DNA from 4 places in the Streptomyces sp. NBC_00726 genome. Region 2 is predicted to be linked to each of the others. Evidence: riboswitches for the same ligand, from Rfam matches in the RefSeq annotation. Region 2 holds a riboswitch; each other region holds the start of a gene.
The links. A riboswitch is a leader RNA that binds a small molecule or an ion and turns the genes downstream of it on or off. The one in region 2 is predicted to bind cyclic di-AMP.
Positions count from the first base shown of each region.

Region 1 (7,503 bases), 5.6 Mb from region 2:
GGAGCTACCGGCGGGCGCTGGGGCCGCGGGCCTGCCCGCTCGCCGTCTGCGACTGCCACATCGGCTATGTGCACCTGGAGACGCTGCCGCTGTACGACGTGTTCGCGGGCGGGGTCCTGGAGCGCGTCCCGGCGGCGCTGCCGCTGTCCCCGGTCGCCGCGACGCGGTCGCGGGACGACTGAGGACAGCGGACGGGGGCCGGTCAGAGCGGCAGCAGGTCCGGCCGCTTCGGCTCGACGTGGTCCCCGGAGGACTCGCCGCGCAGCCGCCGCCCGATCCACGGGACCAGGTATTCGCGCGCCCAGTGGATGTCGTCGCGGCGGATCTCCAGCGTGCCGCGCGGGGGCTGCGGCGGCCACGGCTGGTCCGGGTCGGCCGGCACGTCGAGGCCGAGGACCTGGGCGGCGCGGAGCGCGACCCGGGTGTGCCCCTCGGGCGACAGGTGGAGCCGGTCGCCGTCCCAGGCGCGCCGGTCCTGCACGGAGCGCAGCGACCACAGGTCGAGGACCGGGCAGTCGTAGCGGTCGGCGATGGCCCGGACGTGGGCGGTGTAGGTGGCGATCTTGCCGCGCAGATGGCGCAGCACGGGGACGCCGCGGGTGTCGAAGCCGGTGGTCACCATGACGGTGCCCACCGACCGCGTGAGGTCGGCGACCGCCCTCTCGAAGCGTTCGGCCACGTCGTCCGGGTCGGTGCCCGGCCGGATGATGTCGTTGCCGCCTGCGCAGAAGCTCACCAGATCGGGGGCGAGTTCCTTGGCGCGGGGCACCTGCTCCTCGACTATCTGGTCGAGGAGGCGTCCTCGTACGGCGAGATTGGCGTAACGGAAGTCCCCGGTCGCCGGGCCGGGCTCCGGGAGCCGGTCCGCGAGGAGTACCGCGAGCCGGTCGGCCCAGCCGACGAACGTTCCGTCCGGGCCGGGGTCGCCGACTCCCTCGGTGAAGCTGTCGCCAATCGCCGCGTACGACCCGATGGCGTCCTGTCGGTCGGTGACGCCCTGTTGGAGGTTGTTCGAATCGTCTGCCACAACCGCATATCCTGCACCCCGGAATGTGACCTACGCGACCGTAATAAGGGGTTGACGGGTGGTGAGATAAACCACCCGGTCAGTTTTCGGTAAAGGGGGAATAAGCAGAGGGACGGCGCACCGCCGTGCGCCGCCCCTCTGTGCCGTTCGGTGACCCGGATCACCGGGCCGGTACCGCCTGGATCAGACGTTGATCCCGTGCGACGCCAGGTAGGCGATCGGGTCGATGTCCGAGCCGTACTCCGGGCCGGTGCGGACCTCGAAGTGGAGGTGCGGGCCGGTGGCGTTGCCGGTGGCGCCGGAGAGGCCGACCTGCTGGCCCGCGGTCACGGTCTGGCCCGCCGAGACGGAGAGCGAGGACATGTGGCCGTACTGGGAGTAGTGGCCGTCGGCGTGCTTGATGACGACCTGGTTGCCGTAGGCGCCGCCCCAGCCGGCGGTGACGACGGTGCCGGAGGTGATGGCCTTCACGCTGGTTCCGGTGGAGACGGGGAAGTCGATGCCGGTGTGGCTGCCGCTGGACCAGTTGGCGCCGGAGGCGCGGTACGCGGTGGTGTGGTTGCCCGGGACCGGGTGGACGTAGCCGGAGGCGTTGTCCTGGGAGGCGGGGGCCTCGGTCTTGGTCTCGGCCTGCGCCTCGGTCTTGGTCTCGGCCTTGGGCGCGGTCTTGGTCTCGGCCTTGGGCGCGGCCTTCGTCTCGGTCTTCGCCGCCGTCTTGGCGGGAGCCTCGGACGTGGTGGCGGCGGGGGCCGCCTTGGCGCCGAGGGTCAGCTTCATGCCCGGGAAGATCAGGCTCGGGTTCCCGCCGACGACCTCGCGGTTGTCCTGGTACAGCTTGTGCCAGCCGCCCTTGAGGTGGTGCTGGGCCGCGATCTTCGACAGGTAGTCGCCGGAGACGACGGAGTACGTGGTGGTGCCGGTGCTCTTCGCGGGCTTGGCCGGGGCGGTGTGCGCGGCGGCCGACTTCGACGTGGCCGGGGCGGACCGCTCCGCGGCGTGGGCACCGGTGGCGCCGAGCAGCGGAAGCGCGATGACGGCTCCGCCGGCGCTCGCGGCGACGACGCCACGGGCGATGGTGCTGGACTTGGGACGGCGGTGCTTACCCGAATTGGGCATGAAGAATTTCCTCTCCGGCGCCTGCGAGGTGAGCTGTCGGGTTCGGGCTGGAGATGCCCGGCCGCGCCTGGCGCGACTTCACCCCTAGCCGTCCGGTCGTCCCGGTCGGCGGCTTACCTGGTTCCCCCGCTCCTGCCACACGGTGAGTGGGTGCGAATTCCGGACGGCGGCAGGATTGGGCGTTCCATCCGGATGGCATGGAACGTAAGCGAGCCGGGACGACGGAAACAAGCCACGCGTTCCGCACCGGATTCCGCACCGGAATTACGGCGCCGAATTCCGGTCACACTCCGTGGATTACGGATCTTGGCATTCCGCGCGGTGCGGGGAGTACCCCGCCGGGGCGTCACCACACACCGTCACGGATATGATCCCGCTCACGAGCAAGTGATCATCCCCCGTACAACCGGGGCAAGTTATTCCCAATCCGGCAATACGGACATGTCGCGGCCGTCGTTCGTGTCAGCACCGGAGCGGGCGGACCGGCGGGTGGCCGAGATGATTGCCCCAGGAACCGATGTCGTATCGTCGCGGTCGTGGGCCCGTCGGCGACACGCGCCGGGGCAGAGCCTCCAGGAGTGACCGTGACGCAGCAGCTGCCGCAGACCCCGCCGACGGAGCCCGTCCTCACCGGCGTCCGCAACTTCCGCGACCTGGGTGGCCTGCCCACCACCGACGGCCGCCGGGTGCGCCGCGGCAGGCTCTACCGCAGCGGTCATCTGGCACACGCCACGGCCGAGGACGCGGCCTTCCTCGGCGGGCTCGGGCTGCACACCGTCTTCGACTTCCGCAACGCGGCCGACCACAAGCTGGACGGCCTGGACATCGAGCTGCCGGGCGTACGGAATGTGAGCATCCCGCTCAGCGACCCGGCGGACGGCGCCGAGTTCTGGCGGATGGTGCGCGACGGCGACCTGGCGCAGCTGCGCTCGATCCTGGCCGACGGCAAGGGGACGAACCGCATGGTCGCCTCGTACCGCTCGATCATCCTGGAGCGCACCGCCGAGCACAGCCGGGTGCTGCACGCCCTGGCCGAGGACAGCGTGCCGGCCCTGATGCACTGCGCGGCCGGCAAGGACCGGGCCGGGCTGTCGATCGCGGTGACGCTGCTGGCGGTGGGCGTCGGCCGGGAGGCCATCGAGGCCGACTACCTCAAGTCGAACGACGCGCACCGCCGCTACCGCATCCGGCGCAGCGACACCTCGGCGGCCGGGATGTCCCCTGAGGTGCTGGAGCTGCTCAATCCGCTCTTCGGCGCCCAGCCCGACTACCTCGCCGCGGCCTTCACCACCATTGACGAGACCTGGGGCGGCACGGACCGCTATCTCACCGAGGGACTGAAGCTCGCCCCCACCACCCGTGAGCAGCTGCGCGAACGGCTCCTGGACTAGGGCCGAGACGGACCGGCCTACTGGTTGTGCATGCCGACCGCGAAGAGCAGGTACAGGAACGCGGCGATGACGTGCCCGGCCACCAGGTAGGCGAAGAGCCGGATCACGAGTCCGCGCGGCATCTTCTTCTCCTGGCTGTCGGCGCCGGGGCGCGGGGCCGGGGTGAGCGGGTCGTAGTGCTCTGAATCGGACATGACTGGCCTCTCTGGCTGCCGGGGGTCCGGCGGCGGAAACGTCTCAGCCGCGGTGGACCCGGCCGCCGAGGCACAGGTCGGCGGCGGGACTCTGCAACAGGGTGTGGACGAAGAGCAGCTCGGCGCCCTCGGGTTCGGGGGCGGCGATCCGGTGCGGGGTGAGCGAGTCGAAGTGCGCGCCGTCGCCGGGCGCGAGGTCGTGCACGGTCTCGCCGAGCGTCACCCGGAGGCGGCCGGTCAGGACGTACAGCCACTCCTCGCCGGGGTGGACACGGACCAGGTCGCCCTGGGCGCCGTACGGAACGCGGACGCGCAGCGCCTGCATCGCCCGGCCGGAGCCGCCGGCCTGCTGGTACAGCCAGCCGTCGGCGGCCGCGCCCTCGAAGGGGCGGCCGCGGATGATCGCGTCCCGTTCCGGGGGTGTCTCGCCGAGGAGCTCGGAGACCGTCGTACCGTAGATCCTGGCCAGCTGGAGCAGCATCGGCAGCGAGGGCTGGCGCCGGCCCGTTTCGAGCCGGGAGAGGTGGGCGGGCGAGAGCCCGGCCCGCTGGGCCGCGGTCTCCAGGGTGAGACCACGGCCTCGGCGCAGATCGCGCAGGCGTGGCGCGACACCGGGCAGCTCACCGGCCGCCAGGTCGTCCGGAGGGTTCATGCCTCCATTGGGCCAAACACTTTCCCCTGAGGCAAATTTCTTGCCTCAGGGGCAAAACTCGGGGGCGAAAACGTCTCAGCGGTTGGCGACGGCCTGCTTCACCAGGGTCCGCCCGAAGTCCCACATCAGTCCCCCGCCGCTGTGCGCGTCGTCCATGACGGCGGTGAACGCCGCCACGAAGCGGTCGACGTCCGCGTCGTCGATGACCAGCGGCGGGATCAGCTTGATCACTTCCAGATGGTCGCCGGAGACCTGGGTCAGGATGCGGTGCTTCTGGAGCAGCGGCACGACGACCATCTGCGCGAAGAGGCCCTTGCGGGCCGCCTGGAGCATGGTCCAGCGGCTGCGCAGTTTCAGCGAGGTGGGGCGGCCGAACTCGATGCCGATCATCAGCCCGCGCCCCCGCACCTCGTGCAGCAGCTCGTAGCGCCCGACGAGCGCGGACAGCCGCTCGCGGAGCAGGTCGCCGGTGCGGCGCGCGTGCGCGACGGTCTCCTCGTCCTCCATCACCGACAGCACCGCGAGCCCCGCCGCCATCGCCTGGGCGTTGGAGCCGAAGCTCGCAGAGTGGACGAGGACCCGGTCCATCGAGGAGTAGACGCGCTTGAAGATCCAGTCCCTGCCGAGCGTCGCCCCGACCGGGACATAGCCGCCGGAGAGCGCCTTGGCGACGCAGACGAGGTCCGGTTCCACGCCTTCCTCGTGCTGGTACGCGTAGAAGTCGCCGGTCCTGCCGAGACCGGTCTGCACCTCGTCGGCGATGAGGAGGGCCTTGTGCTTGCGCAGCAGCTCCTGCGCCTCGCGCAGATAGCCGGGCGGCGCGGCGAGCACCCCCTTGCCCTGGATCGGCTCCACCACCAGTGCGGCCACATCGCCCCGCTTCAGCTCCCTGCTGAGCGCGGCGAGGTCGCCGAGCGGGACCGCGGTGTCGGGCAGCAGCGGGGCGAAGCCGTCCCGGAAGCCGCCCTCGCCGTTGACCGAGAGCGAGCCGGTGGTCAGCCCGTGGAAGGCGTGGTCGCAGTACAGGACACGCGGCCGGCCGGTGGCGTACCGGGCGAACTTGAGGGCCGTCTCGACGGCCTCGGTGCCGCTGTTGCCGAAGAACACCCGGTCCAGATGCGGGCTGTGACTCAGCAGCTTCTCGGCGAGCAGCCCGGGCAGCGGCTGGCAGTCGAAGCGGGTCAGATCGGCGAGCGAGGCGTCGAGGACGTCGTGCAGCGCCTTGCGTACGACGGGGTGGTGCCGGCCGAGCCCCATGACGCCGAAGCCGGCGAGCATGTCCAGGTAGTCGTTGCCGTCCGCGTCCCAGAAGTGCGCGCCCTCGGCCCGTTCGTAGACCTTGTCGAAGCCGATGGTGTGCAGCATGCGCGGGAGCTGGTGGTTGAGGTGCTTGCTGTGCAGCTCGTAGCGTTCGGCGCCGCGCTCGGCGAGAAGCCGCGCCAGATCGAAGCCCTTGGGCTCGTCGTCCTTCATGCCCCGCTCTCCTTGTGCCCGTTGCCCGGAGCGTCCTGCCCCGTGCCGCCGGCCGCCTTCCGGGCGGCCGTGACGGCGCTGATCCGGCCGGCGATCTCGACCGGGGTGAGTCCGATGTCGGCCAGCACCTCGGACCGCTTGCCGTGCGCGAGGAACTGCTCGGGAATGCCGAAGGTGCGCAGCGGTACGTCGACGCCCGCGTCCCGGAGCGCCTGCCCGACCGCCGAACCGACGCCCCCGGCCCGGCTGTTGTCCTCGACCACCGCGACGAGCCGGTGTCCGGCGGCGAGCGGCGGCAGCATCGCGTCGACCGGCTTGACCCAGCGCGGGTCCACCACGGTGCAGCGGATGCCGGCGCCCGACAGCAGTTCGGCGGTGCGCAGGCAGACGGAGGCCATCACGCCGACGGCGACGAGGAGCACATCGGCGTCCTCGTCGCGCCGCAGCACGTCCATTCCGCCGATCCGGCCGACCGCCGCGATCGTCTCCCCGACCGACTCCTTCGGGAACCGCACCAGGGTCGGCGCGTCGTCCACCGCGACCGCCTCGCGCAGCTCCTCGCGCAGCCGGTCCGCGTCGCGCGGGGCGGCGATCCGCAGCCCGGGCACGACCTGGAGCACGGACAGGTCCCACATGCCGTTGTGGGAGGCGCCGTCGGGCCCGGTGACCCCGGCCCGGTCCAGGACGAAGGTGACCCCGCACCGGTGCAGGGCGACGTCCATCAGGAGCTGGTCGAACGCCCGGTTGAGGAAGGTGGCGTAGACGGCGACGACCGGGTGCAGCCCGCCCGTGGCGAGCCCCGCCGCGCTGACCGCCGCGTGCTGCTCCGCGATGCCGACGTCCCAGACGCGGTCCGGGAACCGCTCGGCGAACTTCGTCAGCCCGACCGGGTCCCGCATCGCGGCGGTGAGCGCGACGACGTCCGGGCGCTCCGCCCCGATGGCCGCGATCTCGTCCGCGAACACGGAGGTCCAGGACGGGCCGGCGGCGGGCGCGAGCGGGACGCAGGTCAGGGGGTCCATCGCGCCGACGGCGTGGAAGCGGTCGGCCTCGTCCTGGAGCGCGGGGGCGTAACCGCGGCCCTTCTCGGTGATGCAGTGGACGAGGACCGGGCCCCGGAAGCCCTTGGCGCGGTGCAGGGCGGCCTCGACGGCGGCGGTGTCGTGCCCGTCGACCGGGCCGATGTACTTCAGCCCCAGGTCCTCGAACATGCCCTGCGGGGCGACGAAGTCCTTGAAGCCCTTCTTGGCCCCGTGCAGCGCCCCGTGCAGCGGCTGCCCGATGACGGGGGTGCGTTCCAGCAGGCCCTTGCCCCAGGACAGGAAGCGTTCGTAGCCGTCGGTGGTGCGCAGGGTGGCCAGGTGGCGGGCGAGGCCGCCGATGGTGGGCGCGTACGAGCGCTCGTTGTCGTTGACGACGACGATCAGCGGGCGGTCCTTGGCGGCCGCGATGTTGTTCAGCGCCTCCCAGGCCATGCCGCCGGTGAGGGCCCCGTCCCCGATGACGGCGACGACCTGGCCGCCCCGTCCGCGTACCTCGTTGGCCTTGGCCAGGCCGTCGGCCCAGCCGAGGACGGTGGAGGCGTGCGAGTTCTCGATGACGTCGTGCTCGGACTCCTCGCGGGACGGGTAGCCGGAGAGCCCGCCCTTG
Region 1 covers NZ_CP108983.1:6,115,775-6,123,277, reverse strand. Annotated here, with positions in the region: gene OG338_RS27220 (STM4011 family radical SAM protein) at 1-182, shown strand, start outside; gene OG338_RS27215 (SGNH/GDSL hydrolase family protein) at 203-1,027, opposite strand; gene OG338_RS27210 (peptidoglycan DD-metalloendopeptidase family protein) at 1,211-2,143, opposite strand; cyclic di-AMP (ydaO/yuaA leader) riboswitch at 2,147-2,306, opposite strand; gene OG338_RS27205 (tyrosine-protein phosphatase) at 2,728-3,534, shown strand; gene OG338_RS27200 (DUF6126 family protein) at 3,552-3,728, opposite strand; gene OG338_RS27195 (helix-turn-helix domain-containing protein) at 3,772-4,380, opposite strand; gene OG338_RS27190 (aspartate aminotransferase family protein) at 4,456-5,853, opposite strand; gene dxs (1-deoxy-D-xylulose-5-phosphate synthase) at 5,850-7,503, opposite strand, start outside.
Region 1: linked by a shared signal. The riboswitch ahead of OG338_RS27210 (peptidoglycan DD-metalloendopeptidase family protein) and the one ahead of OG338_RS02195 (C40 family peptidase) in region 2 are both predicted to bind cyclic di-AMP.

Region 2 (7,503 bases):
CATGGTGTAGACGAGGTCCCGGAACGGCCGCAGCCACACCCCCTCGCGCACCGCGGCCGCGGTCGCCGCCGCCATGTCCACCTCGTGGTCCAGCTGGACGACCCCGATGGCGCCGAGCACCCGCACCTCGCGCACCCCGGGCAGCTCCCGGGCCGCCGCCAGGCCCTCGTTGAGCCCGGCCTCGATCCGCTTGACCTCCTGCTGCCAGTCCTGGCCGAGCAGCAGGTCGATGGAGGCGCAGGCCACCGACGCGGCCAGCGGGTTGCCCATGAACGTCGGGCCGTGGGCGAGCACCGGCACCTCGCCGCGCGAGATGCCGTCGGCCACCTCGCTCGTGCACAGCGTCGCCGCCATCGTCAGATAGCCGCCGGTCAGAGCCTTGCCCACGCACATCACATCGGGGGAGACCCCCGCGTGCCCGGCCGCGAACAGCTTCCCCGTACGCCCGAAGCCCGTCGCGATCTCGTCGAACACGAGCAGCACGCCGTACGCGTCGCACGCCTCGCGCAGCACGCGCAGATAGCCGGGGGAGTGGAAGCGCATGCCGCTCGCCCCCTGGACCACCGGCTCGACGATCACGGCCGCCAGCTCGTCCGCGTGGCGCCCGATCAGCTCGCGCAGGTGCGCCGCGTACGCCGGATCGGGCTCGGAGCCGTAACCGGCGGGCGGCTCGTCGGCGAAGACCTGGCGGGGCAGGGCGCCGGACCACAGCTCGTGCATCCCGCCCTCGGGGTCGCACACCGACATCGGCTGCCAGGTGTCGCCGTGGTAGCCGCCGCGCCAGGTCAGCAGCCGCTTCTTGGCCGGCCGCCCGGCCGACCGCCAGTACTGGAGGCACATCTTCACGGCGACCTCGACCGACACGGAGCCCGAGTCGGCGAGGAAGACATGGCGCAGCGGCTCCGGGGTGATCTCCACCAGCCGGGCCGCCAGCCGGACGGCGGGCTCGTGCGTGAGCCCGCCGAACATCACATGGCTCATCCGGTCCAGCTGGCCGCGCGCCGCCTCGTTCAGCACGGGGTGGTTGTAGCCGTGCACGGCCGACCACCAGGACGACATCCCGTCGACCAATTCGTGCTGTCCGTGGGCGGGTTCGGCGAGCCGCAGCCGGACCCCGGACGCGGACTCCACGACCAGCGGTTCCTGCCGGCCCGGCATGGGGCCGTACGGATGCCAGACGTGCGCCCGGTCCAGGTCCCGGAGTACGGCGGGGGAGAGCGGCTCAGGCATTGGGAGCGAGGTCCGTGCCCGCGCCACGGCGGCGGACCGCCACCAGATCCGTCCGGGCCGCCCCGGGCACCTGCGTTTCCGGCGCCTTCGCGGCGGGTACGGGCTCCGCCGCCGTTCCGGCGTCCGCTTCCGCCTCCGCACCCCCGCCGCACGGCCCGCAGCCGCCGCCCGCGTGCGAGCCGCAGCCCTCCGGCTCCGTGGCACAACTGCCCGCATGCGAGCCGCAGCCGCCCGCCGCCGCGTCCGCGCGGTGCCGGGGGAGCGTCGTCGTACCCGCGCCCTCCACCTCGAAACCGGCGTCCGCGATCATGTCCAGATCCGCCTGCCCGGCCTGGCCCTCACTGGTCAGATAGTCGCCCAGGAAGATGGAGTTCACCAGATGCAGGGCGAGCGGCTGCATCGAGCGCAGATGGACCTCGCGCCCGCCCGCGAGCCGCACCTCCACATCCGGGCAGACGAACCGCACCATCGCCAGGATGCGCAGACACCGCTGCGGCGTCAGGTTCCACTCCTTGGCGAGCGGGGTCCCCTCGAACGGGATCAGGAAGTTGACCGGCACCGAGTCCGGGTCCAGCTCGCGCAGCGCGAAGACCACGTCGACCAGATCGGCGTCGCTCTCGCCCATGCCCGCGATCAGCCCGGAGCACGCGGAGAGCCCGGCGGCCTGCGCCTGGTGCACCGTGTCGACACGGTCGGCGTAGGTGTGGGTGGTCGTGATCTCCCCGTACGTCCCCTCGGACGTGTTGAGGTTGTGGTTGTACGCGTCGGCGCCCGCCGAACGCAGCCGGTCGGCCTGGCCCTCGGAGAGCAGACCGAGGCAGGCGCACACCTCGACGCCCTCGTTCTGGTCCTTGATGGCCTCGATGGTCTGCGAGACCCGGTCGACGTCCCGGTCCGTCGGGCCCCGGCCGCTGGCCACCAGGCAGACGCGCTTGGCGCCGCCGGCCACCCCGGCCGCCGCCGCCTTCGACGCCTCGTCCGGCTTCAGCCAGGTGTACTTGAGGATCTCCGCCTTGGAACCGAGCCGCTGCGAACAGTACGAGCAGTCCTCGGGGCAGAGCCCGGACTTCAGATTGACCAGATAGTTCAGTTTCACCCGCCGCCCGAACCACTGCCGGCGCACCTTGCCGGCCGCGGCCACCACGTCGAGCAGTTCGTCGTCCGGGGTCGCCAGTACGGCGAGCGCTTCTTCACGGGTCGGCAGCTCGCGCCGCAGCCCCTTGTCCACCAGCGTGTTCAGGAGGTCCATGGCGATGATCCTGACGCACCGCACCGCCCGGAGCCAAGGAGGAACCGGACAACAGAGCTCACACGGGGTGTGTGTATTGCCACACCGTGTCTCGGCGCGGGCCCGGTTAGGGTCTGTGAGCTGCCTACAAAAGGGACCGCCCATGCCCGCCACCCCGTTCGACTGGATCGAAGCCGAGGCGCGCCGGCGCGCGGACGCGGGCCTGGTCCGCCGGCTGCGGCCCCGCGAGGCCGACGCGGAGCTCCTGGACCTCGCGAGCAACGACTACCTGGGCCTCACCCGGCACCCGGAGGTGACCGCCGCGGCGGCGGACGCGGCGCGCCGCTGGGGCGGCGGGGCGACCGGCTCCCGCCTGGTCACCGGCTCGACCGCGCTCCACGCCGAGCTGGAAGACGAACTCGCCGCGTTCTGCGGCTTCGAGGCCGCGCTGGTCCTCTCCTCCGGTTACGCCGCCAACCTCGCGGCCCTCACCGCGCTCACCGGACGCGGCGCGCTGATCGCGTCGGACGCGGGCAACCACGCCTCCATCGTGGACGGCTGCCGGCTCTCCCGGGCCGAGACCGCCGTCGTCCCGCACGCCGACCCGGAGGCCGTCCGCAAGACGCTGCGCGGGCACGCGGGCCGGAAGCTGGCCGTCACCGACTCGGTGTTCTCCGTGGACGGCGACGCCGCGCCGCTGGCCGCACTGGCCGCCGTCTGCCGGGCGGAGGGCGCCGCGCTCCTGGTGGACGACGCGCACGGACTCGGGGTGCTCGGCGCGGGCGGACGGGGCGCGCTCGACGCGGCGGGGCTCGCGGGCGACCCGGGCGTGGTCGCCACGCTCACCCTGTCCAAGTCCCTGGGCAGCCAGGGCGGGGCGGTCCTCGGGCCGGCCCGGGTCATCGACCACCTGGTCAACACCGCCCGGACGTTCATCTTCGACACCGGACTCGCCCCGGCCGCCGCCGGCGCCGCCCTCGGCGGACTGCGGCTGCTGCGCCGCGAACCGGGGCGCGCGCTCAGGGCGCGTACGGTCGCGACCGCGCTGTACGAGGGGCTGACGGCGGCCGGTCTGACCGCGGTACGGCCCGACGCGGCGGTCGTCTCGGTCCGGGCGCCCTCGGCCGACGCCGCCGTGCGCTGGGCCGCCGACTGCCGGACGGCCGGGATGGCGGTGGGCTGCTTCCGGCCGCCGTCCGTGCCCGACGGCATCTCGCGGCTCCGGCTGACCGCCCGCGCGGACCTGACGGATGACCGGATCGCGCGGGCGGTGGAGACGGTGCGGCGGACCGCACCGTCGAGCTGAGGCGGTGGTCCGCCTCAGCGTTTCAGGCCGGAGACGAAGGACGTCCAGGCCGTCGGGGAGAACTCCAGGGGCGTGCGGCCCACGTCCTTCGAGTCGCGGACGGCCAGCGGCCGCCCGGTTCCGGACGGCGCGGTCTCCACGCAGTTGTTCATTCCCGTGCTGTAGCTGCTGCGTCGCCAGCGCGACGCGTTCCGGGTGAGGTGATCGGACATGACGCTTCCTCCGGGCGGTGGGGGGTCACCGGTCGCCGCGGTCGATCGCGGCGATCAGGTCCAGCGTGTGCTCCGGCGACAGCGCGTGCGTCTGAAGGGTCTCGAAGGCCGTGCTGTACGCCGCAAGGTCTTCTTTCCGTTCCAGATAGAGGCTACTCGTCAAGTGGTCAAGAACGACCACGTCAAGGTCGGAAGCGGTCGGAAAGGAGAAGATAACGAAAGGGCTTGTCAGGCTGACATAGCCGCCGACCGAGAACGGAAGTAACTGGAGTCGCACATGGGGAAGTCGTGCCACCCGGGCGAGATGGCGCAGCTGCTCCCGCATCACCCGCCGGCCGCCGACCTCCCGGCGCAGCACCGCCTCGTCCAGGACCGCGCTCAGCCGCAGCGGCGGATCGCTCCGCAGCACCCCCTGCCGGGTCAGCCGCACCTCCACCAGCGAGTCCAGCTGACCGGACGGCAGCCCGTCCAACGAGGCCCGGGTCACCGCGCGGGCGTAGTCGGCCGTCTGCAACAGGCCCGGCACCACCGTGGTCTCCAGCGTGCGGGCGGTGCGCGCCTGCGACTCCAGACTGATGAAGTCACGGTACTGGGGCGGGATGAGCCCCCGGTAGGCGTGCCACCAGCCGGCGCCGCCCCCGCCCGCCGAACCGGCGAGCGCGCCCAGGACCTCGCGGAGCTTCGGATCGTCCATGCGGTACGCGTCGAGGAGCCGGTTCACATCCTCCGGCCGCACCCCGCTGACACCTGTCTCGATCCGGCTCACCTTCGACTGGTGCCAGCCGAGGAGCGCCGCCGCCTCCCGGCTCGTGAGACCTGACGCGTGACGCAGGCTCCGCAGCTCCTCTCCCAGCTTGCGGCGCCGTACCGCAGGGCCGTGCTGCATCCGATGGCTCCCTCCGCTGTCCGACGAGCAGACAGTGTGACGCCGGAGGGGGTCCGCGTGGGGAGAGTTCACCGGATTGAGCGACAGATATATGCATATCTTGGCGGATCGTCGCCCCGGAGGGCACCATCGGTGGCACTCTGGCGCGAAGCACAACCGGTCCCGCTCGCTGGGCCGGTATCGGGTGGGAAAGGGACGGCTCGCCATGGCAGACCATCAGGAAGCACGTGTCACCCTGCCGAGCGAGCCGGTCTCGGTCTCCGCGGCCCGCGGGTTCGTCGCCCGGGTACTGACGGAGTGGGGCCTGCCCGAGGACGCGGAGATGGCCGACACCGTCCGCCTCATCCTCTCGGAGTTGGCCACCAACGCCGTCCTGCACACCTTCGGGCAGTCACCCACCTTCACCGTCGAGCTGCGCCTTGAGCGGGACGAGGAACTGCGCCTCGGCGTGACGGACAGCCACCCCCGCCGGCCCCAGCGGCTGCCCGCCGCCGTCCAGCAGGACAACGGACGCGGCATGGTCATCATCCGCTCGCTGGCCAAGGAGTACGGTGGCCGGCTGGCCGTCACCCCCACCGCCGACGGCGGCAAGACCGTCTGGGTGGCCCTCCCGTGGCAGGTCCCCGTCCAGCCCTGAGGCGCCTCAGGCGACCCGGCCGTAGTAGACGCTCCGGGTCCAGATCTTCTCCAGGCGCACCACGGCCCCGGTCTTCGGCGAGTGCCAGATCTTCCCGCTGCCGGCGTAGATGCCCACGTGGTAGACACCGCGCCCCGAATGGAAGAAGACCAGGTCACCCCGTTGGCGCTTGGACGCCGACACGTGCCTGGTCCTGTTGTACTGCTGCTGGGCGGTACGGGGGAGTTTCCTGCCGGCCTTCTTGAACGAGTAGAGCGTCAGCCCGGAACAGTCGAAGCTGCCGGGGCCGGTGGCGCCCCAGCGGTAGGGCGCCCCCTTCTTCGACGCGGCGACCTTCAGGGCCTTCATCGCATGGCCGGCCGCCTGCGCCTCGGGCGCGGCTCCTGGGACGCACAGCGTGCCGCCGACGGCGGCGAGAGTCATGACCGAGGCCGTGGTGGCCCGGGCGAGCAGAGACGGGACATGTACCTGCGCAGTCATGCGCAACCCTTCGTCAGCCGCCTGTGAAGGATGACCTGTCGGGTTCGGGCTGGCGAAGTTGCCCGGCCGCGCGCGGCGGCTTCACCCCGAGGGACGGCCGGAGATCCGGCGGTCCCGTAGTGCTCGGGTCCTCCACTCCTGCCGATCCACTCCTGTCGACCAGTCATCCGGGCGGCGGCAGGACTCGGCGTCCGCCCGGACCGCCCCGCCGCGGTGGCGGGGGCTTGTCGTCCCAGGGATCTTGACGCACCTCGGGCCGGATTTCCGCGCCGGAACAGCCATCGGTGAAGACCGTCACGGATGGCCCGTTCAGGTGGACGGAAACCCGGACGGCGGTCCGCCGGCCGCCCGTCGCCACGGCCGTACCAGCGGTGTCGCGAAGGAACGCGCCCCACGCGCATCAGGAAAAGGCAAATCGGACCGTCGCTCGCGCGAGGGAACACCTACGCCGAACGAGCGAGGAAATCCCGCGCGCCCGCCGGGCGTGTCGGTGACCTGCCGGGGTGTCAGTCCGGCGGGACGGGCGGCAGGGCGACCCGGGCCGCCCGCCGCTCGCCGTCCAGCTCCCGCAGCGCGCGGGTCAACGTGCTGCTGTGGATACGGGTTTCGCCGCGCCGGTGCATCAGTGCGAGCGCGTCCCGTAAGGCCGCCGCGTGCGAGGCGAGGGCCTGGGCGGCGCGCAGGGCTGTGTAGGTGTCGTCCCCGTGCGCCGGGTTGATCCGGCCCACCTGGTCGACCACCCGCAGATAGCCGTCGATGAACGCGGACTCGGCCCGGGTCAGGGCGGGCAGCGGCGGGAAGTCCGGTGGCTGCATCCCCGGTTCACCACCCGGAGCGCGGCGGCACCGGGACCCGGTTCCGCACGATGTGGTCGACCAGCCCGTACGCCAGGGCGCCCTCCGCGTCGAGGGCGAGGTCGCGCTCGGTGTCCTCGGTGACCTGTTCGACGGAGCGCCCGGTGTGCCGGGCCAGCATGCCGGTCATCGTCTCGCGCATCCGGGCCAGTTCCCGCGCCTCGATCTCCAGGTCGGACGGCTGCCCCTGAAGCGGCTCGTCCAGCGCGGGCTGGCCGACGACCACCTTGGCGCCGGGCAGCATGTGCCGCCGGCCCGGGGCACCCGCGGCAAGCAACACGGCCGCGCCGGCGCCCGCCCGGCCCAGGCAGTAGGTCTCCACCTCGCAGCTGAGGAAGTTCATCGTGTCGTACAGGGCCGTCATCGCGCCGAACGAGCCGCCCGGCGAGTTGATGTACAGCGAGACGGGCCGGTCCGGCGCGTCGTGCTCCAGATACATCAGCTGGGCCACCAGATCGTTGGCGGCCGTCTCGTCCAGAGCCGTGCCGAGGAAGACGACGCGCTCCGCGAGCAGCTTGGAGTACGGGTCGAGGGTCCGGGACCCCTGCGAGGTGCGCTCGGTGAACTCGGGCAGAACGTGGCGGGCGACGGGACGGTACACGGCTGTGCCTCTCCTCCGGTCGCGCGGGCACAGCGGGGTGCCCGCGCGCGCTTCCGTAAAAAATGTACA
Region 2 covers NZ_CP108983.1:526,672-534,174, reverse strand. Annotated here, with positions in the region: gene OG338_RS02225 (adenosylmethionine--8-amino-7-oxononanoate transaminase) at 1-1,230, opposite strand, end outside; gene bioB (biotin synthase BioB) at 1,223-2,479, opposite strand; gene OG338_RS02215 (8-amino-7-oxononanoate synthase) at 2,622-3,764, shown strand; gene OG338_RS02210 (DUF397 domain-containing protein) at 3,779-3,976, opposite strand; gene OG338_RS02205 (helix-turn-helix domain-containing protein) at 4,002-4,862, opposite strand; gene OG338_RS02200 (ATP-binding protein) at 5,068-5,499, shown strand; gene OG338_RS02195 (C40 family peptidase) at 5,506-5,979, opposite strand; cyclic di-AMP (ydaO/yuaA leader) riboswitch at 5,983-6,179, opposite strand; gene OG338_RS02190 (hypothetical protein) at 6,486-6,794, opposite strand; gene OG338_RS02185 (ATP-dependent Clp protease proteolytic subunit) at 6,802-7,434, opposite strand.

Region 3 (7,503 bases), 1.9 Mb from region 2:
CCGGGAGCGGCGGGCCTGGCGCCGGTTCTGGGACCGGTAGACGCGGGCGGCGGTCTGCTCACCGAGCAGCCGCAGCCGGGTCGCGGTGGAGAACCGGTCCCGGTCCTTCACGGCCATGTTCCCGCCTCCCCATTACGACGTCCGTCCCCGCACACGGTACGTGACCGGGCGCGGGGACGGACGGAGGCGGGGGGGTTCCCGCGGGGGGCGTCAGCCCTTGCCGTACTCGTCAGTTCGCGGAGCGGAACCGCGGGAACGCCGAGCGGCCCGCGTACACCGCGGCGTCGTCGAGGATCTCCTCGATGCGCAGCAGCTGGTTGTACTTGGCGACGCGGTCCGAGCGGGCCGGGGCGCCGGTCTTGATCTGGCCGCAGTTCACGGCGACGGCGAGGTCGGCGATGGTGACGTCCTCGGTCTCGCCGGAGCGGTGCGACATCATGCACTTGAAGCCGTTGCGCTGGGCCAGCTCGACGGCGTCCAGGGTCTCGGTCAGCGAACCGATCTGGTTGACCTTGACGAGCAGGGCGTTCGCGGAGCCCTCCTCGATGCCGCGGGCCAGGCGCTCCGGGTTGGTGACGAAGAGGTCGTCGCCGACGATCTGGACCTTGGCGCCCAGCTTGTCGGTGATGATCTTCCAGCCGGCCCAGTCGTCCTCGTACAGCGGGTCCTCGATGGAGACCAGCGGGTACGCGGAGACGAGCTCCTCGTAGTACTCGGTCATCTCGGCGGCCGAGCGGGACTTGCCCTCGAACTCGTACTTGCCGTCCTTGTAGAACTCGGACGCGGCGACGTCGAGCGCGAGCGCGATGTCCTTGCCCGGGGCGTAACCGGCCTCCTTGATGGCCTCGACGATGAGGTCGAGGGCGGCGCGGTTGGACTCCAGGTTCGGCGCGAAGCCGCCCTCGTCGCCGAGGCCGGTGGACAGGCCCTTGGTCTTCAGGACCTTCTTCAGCGTGTGGTAGACCTCGGCGCCCCAGCGCAGGGCCTCGGAGAAGGACTCGGCGCCGATCGGCGCGATCATGAACTCCTGGATGTCCACGTTGGAGTCGGCGTGCGAGCCGCCGTTCAGGATGTTCATCATCGGAACGGGCAGCAGGTGCGCGTTCGGGCCGCCGAGGTAGCGGAACAGCGGGAGGTCGCTGGCCTCGGAGGCGGCGTGGGCGACGGCGAGGGAGACGCCGAGGATGGCGTTGGCGCCGAGCGAGCCCTTGTTCTCCGTGGCGTCCAGGTCGAACATCGCCTGGTCGATGAGGCGCTGCTCGGTGGCGTCGTAGCCGACGAGCTCCGGGCCGATCTGCTCGATCACGGCGAGGACGGCCTTCTCGACGCCCTTGCCCTGGTAGCGGTTGGGGTCGCCGTCGCGAAGCTCAATGGCCTCGAACGCGCCGGTGGAGGCGCCGGACGGAACAGCAGCACGACCGGTGCTGCCGTCGTCGAGGCCGACCTCGACCTCGACCGTGGGGTTGCCCCGGGAGTCGAGGATTTCCCGGGCTACGACGACGTCGATGGACGGCACGAGGCATCTCCTTCTGGGATATGACGCTGGTTGTGCAGGGTCGCTTTGGCCTTGCGACAAGAGCCTAACCGGCCCGGCCGTCTGCGTCGGACGACCGCCCGTCCCCTGGGACGAAAAAGGACCCAAGGGCGGGCATACCGGGGCGAAAGACCAGATAATTACTAGCCAGTAACTACAACAGTTGAACGGTCCCGGGCCGCCCGGCACCCTCCATACGGCGTGCCCCGGCCCGGCACACACGGGGGGAGTGCGTGCCGGGCCGGGGCGGCCCGAGCGATCAGCGAGGAGGGATCGCGGCGGGGCGCGGAGGGTGCGCTACTTCGTCAGGTGGAGCTGCTGGCCCGGGTAGATCAGGTCGGCGTCCTGGACGATGTCCTTGTTCAGCTTGAACAGCCGCTCCCAGCCACCCTTGACGTGGTGGTCGGCGGCGATCCTGCTCAGCGTGTCACCGGCGACGACCTTGTACTCGCCGTCACCCTTGGCAACCTTCTTGCCGGCCGGGGTGGTGACCGTCTTCTTCGTGGCCTTCGGGGCGTCCGAGCGGTCGGAGCGGTTGGTGGCCGGGGCCTCGGTGCGCTCGGCCTTCTTCGGGGCGGCCTCCTGCTTGGGGGCGGCCTCCTGCTTCGCGGCACCGGAGCCGGTGTCGACGCCCGGGTCGACACCGTCGTTGGCCAGGTTGCCGGCACCGGCGCAGGACCAGGCGCCCGGGCCCTGCATGTCGAGGAGCTTCTCGGCGGTGGCGATCTGCTGGGCCTTGGTGGCCAGGTCGGCGCGGGCCGCGTACTGCGTACCGCCGGCGGCGGCCCAGCTGGACTGGGAGAACTGGAGCCCGCCGTAGTAGCCGTTGCCGGTGTTGATCGACCAGTTGCCGCCGGACTCGCACTGGGCGACGGCGTCCCACGTGGCGACGGAGGCGGCGGAGGCGTTGGTCGCGCCCATCAGCGGCACGGCGACGGCGGCACCGGCGACACCGGCGAGCGTCGCGACACGGACGGCCTTGGAGGGGCGGCGGTGCTTGTTGCCCTTGCGGTTGAGCAGCATCGAGTCTTCTCCTCACCGACGCCTACGAGGTGAGCTGTCGGGTTCGGGCCAAGTGAGTTGCCCGGCCGCGCTGCTGGCGCGACTTCACCCCTAGCCGGCCCCGGTACGTCTCCCGACGACCGGGCCCAGCGCCTACCTGGGTCCCCCGCTCCTGCCTACGGCGCTTTCGCGTCTGTTCCCTCCGACCGACGGCAGGATTCGGCGTGACGGTCGACGGGGCCCGCGGTGCGAGCGGTTCTGACCGTAATCACACCGACCGGCCATATTCAAAGACGGACATACCGGATAATCATCCCGTAAGAGCATCCGATGAACCCTCATTTATGCAGGTCGGAACGGATGCGGCGGGACCTCCCGGACAAGGGGCGTGAGTTCACGCAAAGAGACCCATGTCTCACTCGGTCAAAAGTGGGACATGGGCCTCTTAAACCACCCAAAGCGCAGGGGGCTCCAACGGCTCATCCGGCGCTCTCGGCGACCTGGTCCGGGGCCGGATCACCGAGGCCCAGATCGAGGTTCTGACCGGGCAGGATGAGGTCCGGGTCGGAGCCCACCTCGTCCTTGTTCGCCTCGTACAGCTCGGGCCAGCCGCCGGGCAGGTCCTGCGCGTCGGCGATCGCCCAGAGGTTGTCCCCCGGCCGTACGGTGTACGTGCCGTCGGCCGGACCCGTGGCGCTGTCGCGCGCGTCGCCGTCGCCCCGCGAGGCGTGCCGGCCCGCGTCGCGCCCGTCGGCCGTCCCGGCGTCGTCGGCGGCCGGGGCGCCCCGGTGCTTGCCGCCCTTCGCCCGCGCGTCGTCCGTCGCGCCGCCCGTCTCACCGGCCGAGGGGTCCGCGGAGGGGTCGGCCGAGGTGTCCGCCGAGGGCGTCCCGGACGGGCCGTCCGCGGCGGACGGGGTGCCCGTGGGGTCGGCGGACGGGGAAGCGGAGGCGCCGGCCTTCTCCTCGGCGCTCCTGCCCGCGTGCTTGCCGGAGCTCTTGCCGGCCTCCTTGCCCGTGGCGGCCGCGCCGGACGCCTCGTCCGATCCGGTGGCCGACGAGCCCGAGGAGGCGTCGTCCACCGGATCGGTGCCGAGACCGGCGTCGAGCCCCGAGTCGGCGCTCCGGGCGGGCCCGTCCTCGTCCTCGTCACCCTGGTCCGCGTCCGCCGCGCCCGCGGCCTTGGTGAGCCCGGAGATCACCGCACAGCTCGGCCACGCCTTCGGACCCTTGGCGGCCAGGACCCGCTCGGCCACCGCGATCTGCTGCGAGCGGCTGGCGAGGTCGGCGCGCTCGGCGTAAGCCTCACCGCCGTACGCCTTCCACAGCTCCGGCGTGAACTGGAGACCGCCGTAGGAGCCGTTGCCGAGGTCGGCACTCCACGTCCCGCCGCTCTCGCAGTCGGCCACCCGGTCCCAGGTCGCGGCGTCCGCGGCGTGCGCGCTCGCGGCGCCGAGCAGCGGGATGGCGATCGCCGAGCCGGTGACGCCTGCGGCGACCACGATGGCGGGTGCCTGACGAGGGCGGCGGTGTCTGCCGTTCGCGGAGCCCATGGGAGATGCCTTCCGTGTGACTGACAAGCGACTGGTGCGTCGAACGGTGAACCTAGCGAAACTCGAACGTGAGTCACAAGTCGATGCAGTAGAGATCACGCGAAAGTCACAGAGTTGACAGAGTGTCACTTTCCCCGGCGCGCGCTCCGGGCGTGAATTGCACCGGCAGCGTGCGCAGTCCGCGCATGATGAGTCCGCCGCGCCACCTCAAATCGCTTGATTCTCCCGCAAGTCGCAGGTCCGGAAGGCGTGTCAGCAGGGTGGCGAGCGCGGTCTGTCCCTCCAGCCGGGCGAGCGGCGCTCCCAGACAGTAATGAATGCCGTGACCGTAGCCGAGGTGCTGATTGTCACTCCGCGACAGGTCCAGGATGTCCGGTCCGGCGAACCGCCCGGGGTCCCGGTCGGCCGCCGCGAGCACCACGAGCACCGGATCGCCCGCCGCGACGCGCTGCCCGCCGATGGTCAGCGGCTCGGTGGCGAACCGCCAGGTGGCAAGCTCCACCGGGCCGTCGTAGCGCAGCAGTTCCTCGATCCCGGTGGCCGGCAGCTCGCGGTCGCCCGCCGCCAGCGCGCGTTGCAGCCGCGCACGCTCGGCGGGGTGGTTCAGCAGGGTGTGTACGCCGTTCCCGATCAGGTTCACGGTCGTCTCGAAGCCGGCGAACAACAGGATGAAGGCCATCGCCGCGGCCTCGTTCTCGGTCAGGTGCTCGCCGTGGTCGCTCGCCCGGATCAGCCCGGAGATCAGGTCGTCGCCCAGGTCCTCGCGCTTGCGGTGGATCAGTTCGAGCAGATAGGCCCGCATCTTCTTCACGGACCGGGCGACCCCGCCGCGCGGCCCGCCGCCGTGCCGGATCATCATTCCCGCCCAGTCCCGGAAGTCGTCCTGGTCCTCGCGGGGCACGCCGAGCAGGTCGCAGATCGCGTAGATGGGGAGCGGGAAGGCGAACTCGTGGATCAGGTCGGCCTCCCCCTTCTCCACGAACCCGTCGATGAGCCGGTCCGTCAGCTCCTGCACCCGGGGCGCGAACTGCGCGATGCGCCGGGGCGTGAACGCCTTGGACACCAGGCGGCGCAGCCGGGTGTGGTCGGGCGGGTCGATGTTGAGCAGGTGCGTCATCAGCTCGGCCTTGCGCTCCCCGGGGATGCCGGTCTTCCCCTTGGCGTGCGCGGGCTCGGCGTGGTGCGCCGGGTTCTTGGACAGCCGGGAGTCGGCGAGGGCCTGCCGGGCGTCCGCGTACCGGGTGACGAGCCATGCCTCGACCCCGCTGGGCAGCGTGGTGCGGTGCACGGGGCTGTGCTCGCGCAGCCAGGCGTACGCCGGGTACGGGTCGGTGGCGAACTCCCAGGTGAAGAGCTCGGGCGCGGGCGGCACGGCGGCGGACGAGGTGTGGGCGGGGCAGCCGGCGGGTACGGACGCGGCTTCGGCGGGACGGTCGGCAGGGCTGTCGGCGGGGCAGTCGTTCACTCCCCGACGTTATCCGGTGCCCTCCGCCGTCCGGATCGCGTCCCGGTACGCGCGGCCCGCGGCGCGTAGGGCGGCCTCCGGGTCGATGCCCTCCTGCTGGGCCCGTACGGCGAGGGCGAGGAGGCGGTAGCCGATGTCGTCGCCCTCGGGGAGCGGGACGTCGAGGCCGGCGGTACGGGCCCGGCTCGCGAGCTTCGCGGCGAGCGCCAGGGCGGGCTGGCCGAGGGGTACGCCGTCGGTGACGGAAGCGCGCTGCTTCTCGATCGCCTTGGTGCGCAGCCAGTGCGCGTGGACGTCCTCCGGGGTCTCGGCGGTCTCGTCGCCGAAGACGTGCGGGTGCCGGTGGATCAGCTTCTCGATGAGGGTGCCGGCGACGTCGTCCACGGAGAACGGCTCCTCCTCGTCCTCCTCCGCGATGCGCGCGTGGAAGACGACTTGGAGCAGTACGTCCCCGAGTTCTTCGCGCAGTTCCTCGCGGTCGCCGTCCTCGATCGCCTCGACCAGCTCGTACGCCTCCTCGATGGCGTACTTGGCGAGGCCCTTGTGTGTCTTCCGCGAGGTCCAGGGGCACTCGATGCGAATACGGTCCATGACCTGGACGAGGTCGAGGAGCCGGGCGCCCGGCAGGTCGTACGCGCCGGGCAGCAGCTCCAGATCGGGCATCCGCACCCGTCCGGAGCCGGCCAGCCGGGCCAGCCCGTCGGTGAGCGGCTGATTGCCCGCGCCGCCGGTGAGGACGACCACGGTGCGGCCGCCCGCGCAGGCGTCCACCAGCTCCTGGGCGTCGGGCACGCCCGGGGTGACGGTGACGCCGGCCTCGCCCAGATACGGCAGCTGCGGCTGCTCCGGCTCGCCGCAGCGCACCTCGTCGGCGCCGTGCAGCGCCTGCCAGGCGGGCCAGGAGAGCAGTCCGGGCGCGACCCGGTGGCTGACGGTGAGCAGGACGATGCGGCCGGGGTCTTCAGCGTTCACGCCACCGAATCTACCCGGCCGTCGCAGGGGGCTCAGGCCCCGGCCTCGGCGGCCGCCTGGTCGGGCTTGGTGACCTGGGAGATCCAGGGGGCCTTGTAGTCGGCGAGCTGGATCTGCTGGTTGTCCCAGGTGCCGTAGCGGGGGTTGACGTCGACGTTCAGCGCCTTGGACGCCTTGGTGAGCGCGTCGCCGATGGCCTGGGTGCCCTCGGGTGTGGACGGGTCGGCGCCGAGGGCGTGGCCGAGCTTCGTGATCTGGATCTGCTCGCGCAGGAAGGCGTCGATCTGGCCGGGGGCGAGCCAGCGTTCCTGGAGGACGGCCTGCTGGAGCCCCTTCTCGCCGCTGTACTGGGCGACGGCGGACTTCCGCATCTGCTGGATCTCCGCGGGGCTCACCGTGACGCCTGCGTCCGCCGCGGCCCGGTCGAGGACGCGGTCCAGGATCAGCCCGTGCAGCTTGGCGCGGGCCAGCTGGCCGGACTGGTCGGTGAGCTGGGCGGACTGCGGGGACGAGCCCTGCGCCTCGCGTACGTCGGCCACCTGCGCCTGCACGGTGGACACCGTGATCCGGTCGCCGCCGACGACGGCCGCGGCGCCGGGGTGGGCCTGGCTGCCACAGGCGGAGAGGAGCGGCGCTGCGGCGAGGAGCGCGGCGGCGACGGTGAGCGCGGTGCGACGGCGGCGGTGCAAAGGAGCCTCCCGAGGAGATTGTGCGCGGATGCACAAAGCCTTGCGGTGATCGATGTTAGGGAGTGGAACCGGTCCGGGCCACTGATTCGACCAACGATTCGGAAGGAGTTGGGGATGTGGTCTGCCGGCGGGCGGCTCAGCCGACGCGTTCGGCCGTTTTCGGCGGGGTGTCCGGTCGCAGCATGATCGTGCGTGAGAGCGCGAAGGTGACCGGAATGGCCGCGGCGGCCGCGACGGGCGGGGCGTAACGGCTGCTGAATCCTGCGATGTCGACCAGCAGATAGACCCCGC
Region 3 covers NZ_CP108983.1:2,428,422-2,435,924, forward strand. Annotated here, with positions in the region: gene OG338_RS10690 (septum formation initiator family protein) at 1-117, opposite strand, end outside; gene eno (phosphopyruvate hydratase) at 230-1,516, opposite strand; gene OG338_RS10700 (transglycosylase family protein) at 1,832-2,557, opposite strand; cyclic di-AMP (ydaO/yuaA leader) riboswitch at 2,562-2,730, opposite strand; gene OG338_RS10705 (transglycosylase family protein) at 3,016-4,086, opposite strand; gene OG338_RS10710 (cytochrome P450) at 4,193-5,551, opposite strand; gene OG338_RS10715 (nucleoside triphosphate pyrophosphohydrolase) at 5,561-6,523, opposite strand; gene OG338_RS10720 (SurA N-terminal domain-containing protein) at 6,556-7,212, opposite strand; gene OG338_RS10725 (GtrA family protein) at 7,349-7,503, opposite strand, start outside.
Region 3: linked by a shared signal. The riboswitch ahead of OG338_RS10700 (transglycosylase family protein) and the one ahead of OG338_RS02195 (C40 family peptidase) in region 2 are both predicted to bind cyclic di-AMP.

Region 4 (7,503 bases), 3.0 Mb from region 2:
GCGGCGGCGCGCGCGGTCGCCGAGTACGAGGCGTTCGCGACGTCCCTGGCCTCCCTGCGCCGGCAGGCCGGGCGGGGCAGGGCCGACCCGGACTTCGCCGCGCGCGAGCTGGAGCTGCTGCACCACCTGTGGCAGCGCCGCGAGATCGCGGGCCCCGCCCTCGCGTACGCGGCCCGGGCCACACACCGCCGGCCGCCCGGCTACACCGCCGCCTGGCCACCCCGCCGGCCGTACGCGGGCGGGCCCACGCCGTACGCGTACGGCAGCCCGTTCCCGTACAACGGCCATCCGAATCCGTACAACGGCAGCCCGTCTCCGTACGGCAACCCGTCTCCGTACAGCAGCCCGACCCCCTACGGCAGCTCGCCCCCATACCCGACGACGCAGCCCCACGGCCAGCAGCCCCACGGCCAGCAACCTCACGCCGGCGGGCCCCCGGTCTGATTGGCAGGCCCCGGCCTGATCCCTACGCCGACGCCGCCGTCAGCGTCGTCAGCTCCTCGTCCGTCAGCTGGAGCCCGGCGACCGCCAGCAGGGCGGGCAGCTGGTCGACCGTGCGGGCGGAAGCGATCGGCGCGGCAACCGTGGGACGGGACGCGAGCCAGGCCAGGGCCACCGTCGCGATCTCGGCACCCCGGTCCCGCGCCACCGTGTCGAGCGCGGCGAGCACCCGCTGTCCGCGCTCCGACCTCAGGTGACCGGCCGCGCTCCCGGCGCGGACGCTGTCCACGGCCGTCCCCGGGCGGTACTTGCCGGTGAGGAAGCCGGCGGCCAGCGCGTAGTACGGGACAGCCGCGAGCCCGGCGTCGGCGGCGGTGTCCTGGAGCTCACCCTCGTAGGTGTCCCGCGAGACGAGGTTGTAGTGCGGCTGGAGCGCCACATAGCGGGCCAGGCCCTCGCGCTCGGAGAACTCCAGCGAGGCGCGCAGCCGCGCGGCGCTGATGTTGGAGGCGGCGATCTCGCGGACCTTGCCCTCCTTCACCAGCGCGTCCAGGGCGGTGATGATCTCCTCGACCGGGACGGTCTCGTCATCGAAGTGCGTGTAGTACAGGTCGATGTGGTCCGTGCCGAGCCGGCGAAGCGACTCCTCGGCGGCCGACTTGATCGTGGGCGCCGAGAGGCCCTTGTAGCCGGGGAGCGCGCCGGCCTTCGTGGCCACCACGACGTCGGACCGGTTGCCGCGCGACGCGAGCCACTTGCCGATGACCGTCTCCGACTCGCCGCCCTCGTTGCCGGGTGCCCAGTGCGAGTAGGCGTCGGCGGTGTCCACGAAGTTGCCGCCGGCCGCCGCGTACGCGTCGAGGACGGCGAAGGACTGGGCCTCGTCCGCGGTCCAGCCGAAGACGTTTCCACCGAGGCAGAGCGGGAAGACCTGGAGGCCCGACGGGCCGAGATTGCGCAGTGAAGTCATGGGTGGATCAACGACTTCCGGCTCGGACGCTATTCCGGCTCGGACGCTATTCCGTGCCGCATACATCCGGCAGGCTGCGGCTACGCGAACCGGCAGCCCTGACGTCGGGGGGTGTGCGTCAGGGCTGCCGGGGTTCGGAAGGCCGCGTGCGGGGAAGGGCCGGGGCGTCGGAGAAAGAGATCTCAGACCGTCAGACCGCGGGCGCGCAGCCAGGCCATCGGGTCGATGCCGGTGCCGCCCGGGGTGTGGACCTCCAGGTGGAGGTGTGGGCCGGTCACGTTGCCGGTCGCGCCGACGCGGCCGATGGTGTCGCCGGTGGTGACCTTCTGGCCGACCGTGACACCGATCGAGGACTGGTGGCAGAACCACAGCTCGGTGCCGTCCTCCAGCTCCAGCACCGTGCGGTAGCCGTAGGCGCCGGACCAGCCGGCCGACTTGATGGTGCCGGTGTGGATGGCCTTGATCGGGGTACCGGTCGGGGCCGCGAAGTCGAGGCCCGTGTGGTAGCCGGAGGACCACATCGAGCCGGCCTCGCCGAACGTCGAGGTGATCGTGTACGAGGAGGTGGGGAGGGAGTAACTGGCGGCGAGCTTGGCCAGGCGCAACGCCTCGGCCTTCTTCTTCGCCTCCTCCTCCGCCTTCTTCTTCTCGGCGGCGGCCTTGGCCTCGGCCTCGTCCTGCTGCTTCTTCGCCTCGGCGGCCGCCTTCTCGGCGGCGGCCTTCTCCTCGGCCGCCTTCGCCTCGGCGTCGGCGGCGCCCTGCTGCTGCTCGGCCTGCTGGAGGATGCGGGCGCGCAGCGCCTCGCCGGCGTCCGTGGTGCCGTGCTCGGCCTCGGCGGTGGTGATGCCGGCGGTGGTCAGCGGGGCGGCCGCGGTGGCGGTGGCGGGCGTTTCGGCCTCGCTCCCGCCGGAGAACAACGCGCCCACGCCGGGCAGGGACTTGGCGTCGGGGAGATTGTCCGCGATGGAATCGGGAAGAGAGATGGAGACCGGCGGCTTGCTCTGCGCGGTGGCCATGCCACCCGCACCGACGGCCGCGATGACACCGACGCCGAGGACGGTGGAGCTGCGGGCCAGACCATTGCGCTGCTTGGCGACACGGTGCTTGCCGCGGACGGGGCGGACGGACTCCTCGGTGGGATTCCATTCCTCCCAGGTCCGCTCCGATTCGGCGTCGTCGGCGCGGAAGCCGCTGTCGAAACCGGCGCCGGTGGCGAAGCCGTTGCCCCGATCGGTCACGTAGTCGCCGCCCTGTTCCGGGATGTACGCGGTGCCGGGGCCGGACGCGAAGTCGGCGCCGTACTCGGACACGAACCGGGAGGGTGATTCGGGGGCAGGCTTGTTGGACGCCACGCGGGCGCGCTCCTTTCCTTCCTTCTCGCCTACCGGGTTAGCTGACGGGTTCGGAGCAGGAAGGTCTCCTACGGGTTCCTCCGCCTCTTGTGAAGACGAAGACGCCCGATTCACCCCATGTAGGTGGTTCCCCGGTTCCCTTGCGGAATTCGGCGCACGCGCGCGGCGCCGTCCCTGACGACGGCTGGGACAACCGCGCTGCGTTATCGAACGTTAATAGACAGACGGGTCCGATTCCAAGCTGTTCCCGCTGATCGTTCACGCGATGGGCCCGGACTTTACGGGACACAACCGGGTGCAATCGGGCGAGTTGATCGGCACTCAACCACTACGCATTTTCTGACGTTGCGTCAAATGTTATGCGGAGCGACGCTCCTCAGTCACGCAGCGTGTCACCCGCTTTGACGATCTTCACCGTCCTGCGCCGGTCGGGCTGCCCCTTCGCCGGCCGTGCCACCGCGAGCAGCGCCATGTCGTCGGTCGACTCGCCCCCCGTATGCAGCCGTACGTCGTCGGTCAGCGCGGACAGCAGCTCCTCGGGCCCCGGGAAGAGCCGCCCGCGCAACCGCTCCGCCGGGTCGTAGAAGACACCCTCGGCGTCCCGGGCCTCCGACAGGCCGTCCGTGTAGAACAGCAGCGTCCCGCCGGACGGCAGCTCCCACTCGTCCGAGCGGTCCGGCCGCACCCCCAGGTCCATGCCCAGCGGCAGCGCGGGCTCCGAGGGCGTCAGCGCCTCCACCGCCCCGTCCCCGTACAGCAGCAACGGATCCGGATGGCCGCGGTTCACCAGTCGTACGCGCTCCGCGCCCGGCGGGATCTCCGCGAACACGGCGGTCACGAACCCCTCGAACGCGTCCAGACTGCTCCGCCGTACCGACTCACGCGCCAGCGCGCGCTCCAGCCGCTGCGCCACGCCCTCCAGCGACTTCTCGTGCTCCGCCGCCTCCCGGAACGCCCCGATCACCACCGCCACCGCGCCGACCGCCTCCAGCCCCTTCCCGCGTACGTCCCCCAGCACAAGCCGTACGCCGTACGGAGTGTCAGCGGCCGCGAAGAGGTCGCCCCCGACGAACTCGTCCGCCTGCGCCGCCTCGTACCGCGCGGCCACCTGGAGTCCGCCGAGCCGCTCGGGCGGCGCGGGGAGCACGGCCCGCATGGCCGTCTCGGCGATGATCCGGGCGGACGCCAGCTGCTCGCTTCCGCGCCGCACGACGCGGTTGATCACACACGCCTGGACGGCAACCGTGAGCACGGTGAGCAGTTCGATGAACGAGACCACCTTGACCAGATCACCGGTGTAGAGCCGGATGCCCGCGACGGCGAGCACCGCGGCGATCCCGATCCGGATCGTGGTACCCAGAGCGAAGAAGGGCGCGGCGATCAGCGGGGCGGCCGCGAACATCGGGACGGCCGTGAAGGAGGGTGGTGCAAAAAGGTCGAACACCACCCCGATGACGATCATCGCCACCGGCAGCACCCGGACGAACCGGCGACTGCCCGCGCCGTCGGGCCCGCGCCACCGTCGCGCTCTCTTCCCCACCTGCGGTCTCCTGCCCGGTGCGGCCACGGCCGGGACCGCGCACCTCCCCCAGCCTCGCGCCCGCCCGGCCACCGGGCGAATCCTCGGCCGCCGAAGGAGCGAAACGCGTCTGCGCCGGAAACGCATCAGGCCCGGCACGCTGCCTGCGTGCCGGGCCTGATCCATCAGTAGCGGGGACAGGATTTGAACCTGCGACCTCTGGGTTATGAGCCCAGCGAGCTACCGAGCTGCTCCACCCCGCGTCGGTGAACCCAACTCTACGGCATCTTCGGAGCCCTCATGACCACGCGGACCGCGACCGCCTTGATCCAAGCGTCAAAGTGCCGAAAACGAGAAGGTGTTGCAAGGAACATGTGTTCTGTCGCAAGGTATCTGCTGCACCCCCCGGCTCGGTGGGCTGCCCGTGTGAGCAGGCCCCCGACCGCGCATGCCGGCGCGCGTCGAGAGCCGCTCCCGGTCTCTGATCGCAGCCTGCCTGGAGGGCTCTCGACCATGGCCGCACCACTCGCCTCCGATCACACCCCCGCCCCCTCGGCCACCCCGCCGTCCCCCGCACGCGCCGCCGCCAAGAGCGGCCTCATCGGCGGTGTGATGGGCGCGGCGATGAGCGCGGCGGTGAACTACCTGGCGATCGGCCTCCCGGGCAGCGCGTCCGTCAACGCGGTCAACCACGCGATATCGGGCCTGATCAGCGGGTTCCTCGCCGGTTTCATCGGCATCATGGTCCACAGCAGGAAGACGACCGCGGCCACCGCCGCCGACCCGTCCGAGCCGGAGAAGTAGCCACCGCCCTCCCCAGCGCTCCCCCTCAACGGGCGCACGGGCCCATATGGCGATATGACTGATTTCAGACTCAGCCATTTCGAGGCTCCGGGAGTGGACGATGGACGACTATCCCCTGCTCAACCTGTTCTGGACGATGCTGTGGTTCTTCCTCTGGATCATGTGGCTCTTCCTCCTCTTCCGGGTCATCATGGACATCTTCCGCAGCGATGACCTGAGCGGCTGGGCCAAGGCCGGCTGGCTGATCCTGGCGCTGGTACTGCCCTATCTGGGCGTGCTGATCTACGTGATCGCCCGCGGCAAGTCCATGGGCAAACGCGACGTCCAGGAGGCGAAGGAACGCGACGCCGCCTTCAAGGCGTACATCAGGGACGCGGCGGGTACGGAGGGCGGCACCGGCCACAAGAGCGGCGGCCATGTCGAGGACCTGTCGAAGCTCGCCGACCTCAAGGACAAGGGCGCGATCACCGAGGAGGAGTACCAGCGAGCGAAGTCGAAGCTCCTGGTCTGACACCCGCCCCGCACACGGCAGAGCCCCGGGCAGCGCACGCGCTGACCCGGGGCCACGAGGTAGGCCGTGTGGGACTCGAACCCACAACCAACGGATTAAAAGTCCGCTGCTCTGACCAATTGAGCTAACGGCCCCCGGCACATCACCACCGAGCATAGCCCGCCCCGGCCGCGCAGCCGATCGGGTATCGGCCGCGCGGCGCCGTCAGCGCGGTGGGGCTCCATGAAATCCGCACCCGGGTCGGCGTCCCGTGGTCCGAGGCGACCTGCTCCACGCATGCGCCGTTGTCGCAGGGCACGGTCCTCAACCGTCCGGTGTACGTACGGAGTTCACGCGGCCCGACGGTCAAGGCGTCGGGCCGCGTGAGTGATCAGAAGAGGTGCGTGTACATCTGCCAGCCGCCGCCGACCTTGGTACGCGCCGCCAGCGCGCCCTCGCCGTCGCCGCGGTAGCTCCACAGCACGCCGGACTTGTCGCGGGCCAGCAGGTCCGCGCGGCCGTCGCCGTTCAGATCGCCGGAGCCGACCATCGTGTCGTACATGGTCCAGCCGTACCCGATCTTGGTACGGGTTCCGAGTGTGCCGTTGCCGGTGGCGGGGTAGCGCCACACATTGCCCGAGCGGTCGCGGGCCACCAGGTCACCCTTGCCGTCGCCGTCCATGTCGCCCATGCCGGCCAGAAGGTACCCCTGCCAGCTGTAGCCGATCTTCACCCGGGGCTCGAAGAGGCCGTTGCCCTTGCCCAGGTAGAAGTACAGGTCGCCGGCAGGCGTCCGGCCGAGCAGATCGGCGCGCCCGTCGCCCGACATGTCGCCGGGCGACGTCAGGGCGTCGAACATGTTCCAGCCGGTGCCGATCTTCTTGTACGGCGTGGTGGGCTTGAGCGCGGCCCCGCAGCCCGGCGTGTACGCGCGCAGCTCGCCCGCCTCCGTACGGACCAGCACGTCGTTGCACCGGTCGCCGTTGATGTCCTCGAACGGCACGGCGGCCGTCACGGTGTTGCCGCCCGTCCAGCCGGTGGCCGACACCTTGTCCTCGACCCGCCCGGCCCCGGTCCCCGTACCGGCCCGCCAGTCGGCCTTCCCGGCCGAGGTGAACGCGAGCAGGTCCCCGAACCCGTCGTCACCGACGAAGTCCCGTGGCGCGGCCGCCCCACCGGTCAGTTTGAGAGTGCCGGAAGTGGTGAAGGGGGCGCCGCTCCCGTCGGCGGGGTCGGCGGTCAGGGTCCAGGCGTAGGAACCGTTCGGGGCGTACGCGCCGGTGGCGGTCTTCCCGTCCCAGGCGGCCGTGATCAGGCCGCGCGCCTCTCCGCCCGTCAGGGTTCGAACGGTGGCGCCCGTGGCCTTGTTCTTCAACGTCAGCTGCCAAGAGGCGGCAGGCTTCGACAGCCACCAGCGCGCCGTCCAGGACGGAACCCCGCCCCGCAGCGCCGTCGATGCCGGCACGTCGGAGTCGATACGGGCCATCGGCGAGGCGGGGATACCCAGATCGGCGACCGTGATGTCCCCGTCGGGCTGCCGCTGATAGGCGATACGTCCGGTGCCGGTGTCGATGGCGTGCTTCGGCTCCCGCTCACCGTCGCCGGTCATCGTGTACGTGTGCACCGGTACGGGGGTCTCTCCCCGCACATCAGTGATCTGCACCTCGTCTTCGGCGCCCCACCCGACGACGTAACCGTCGCCGAGCACGGACACCGGGTCGAGATGAGTCAGATTGGTCTTCTTCTCCAGATCGAACACGCCGCCCCTGGCGGGACTTCCGGCGCAGTCCCAACTGAGCCAGTGCAGGGTCACCTTGATGAATTCGGCCTTGCACCCGGTGCCGAGATCCACCGTCTGCCGCACTGCCCCGGTCCGCGCGTCACGACTGACCACCGTGCCCGCCACGGTGCCCGCGCCCCACACCCG
Region 4 covers NZ_CP108983.1:3,489,146-3,496,648, reverse strand. Annotated here, with positions in the region: gene OG338_RS15610 (PrsW family glutamic-type intramembrane protease) at 1-444, shown strand, start outside; gene OG338_RS15605 (aldo/keto reductase) at 467-1,411, opposite strand; gene OG338_RS15600 (M23 family metallopeptidase) at 1,594-2,763, opposite strand; cyclic di-AMP (ydaO/yuaA leader) riboswitch at 2,775-2,928, opposite strand; gene OG338_RS15595 (PP2C family protein-serine/threonine phosphatase) at 3,140-4,303, opposite strand; tRNA gene OG338_RS15590 (tRNA-Met) at 4,472-4,545, opposite strand; gene OG338_RS15585 (hypothetical protein) at 4,796-5,086, shown strand; gene OG338_RS15580 (SHOCT domain-containing protein) at 5,187-5,597, shown strand; tRNA gene OG338_RS15575 (tRNA-Lys) at 5,658-5,731, opposite strand; gene OG338_RS15570 (FG-GAP-like repeat-containing protein) at 5,968-7,503, opposite strand, start outside.
Region 4: linked by a shared signal. The riboswitch ahead of OG338_RS15600 (M23 family metallopeptidase) and the one ahead of OG338_RS02195 (C40 family peptidase) in region 2 are both predicted to bind cyclic di-AMP.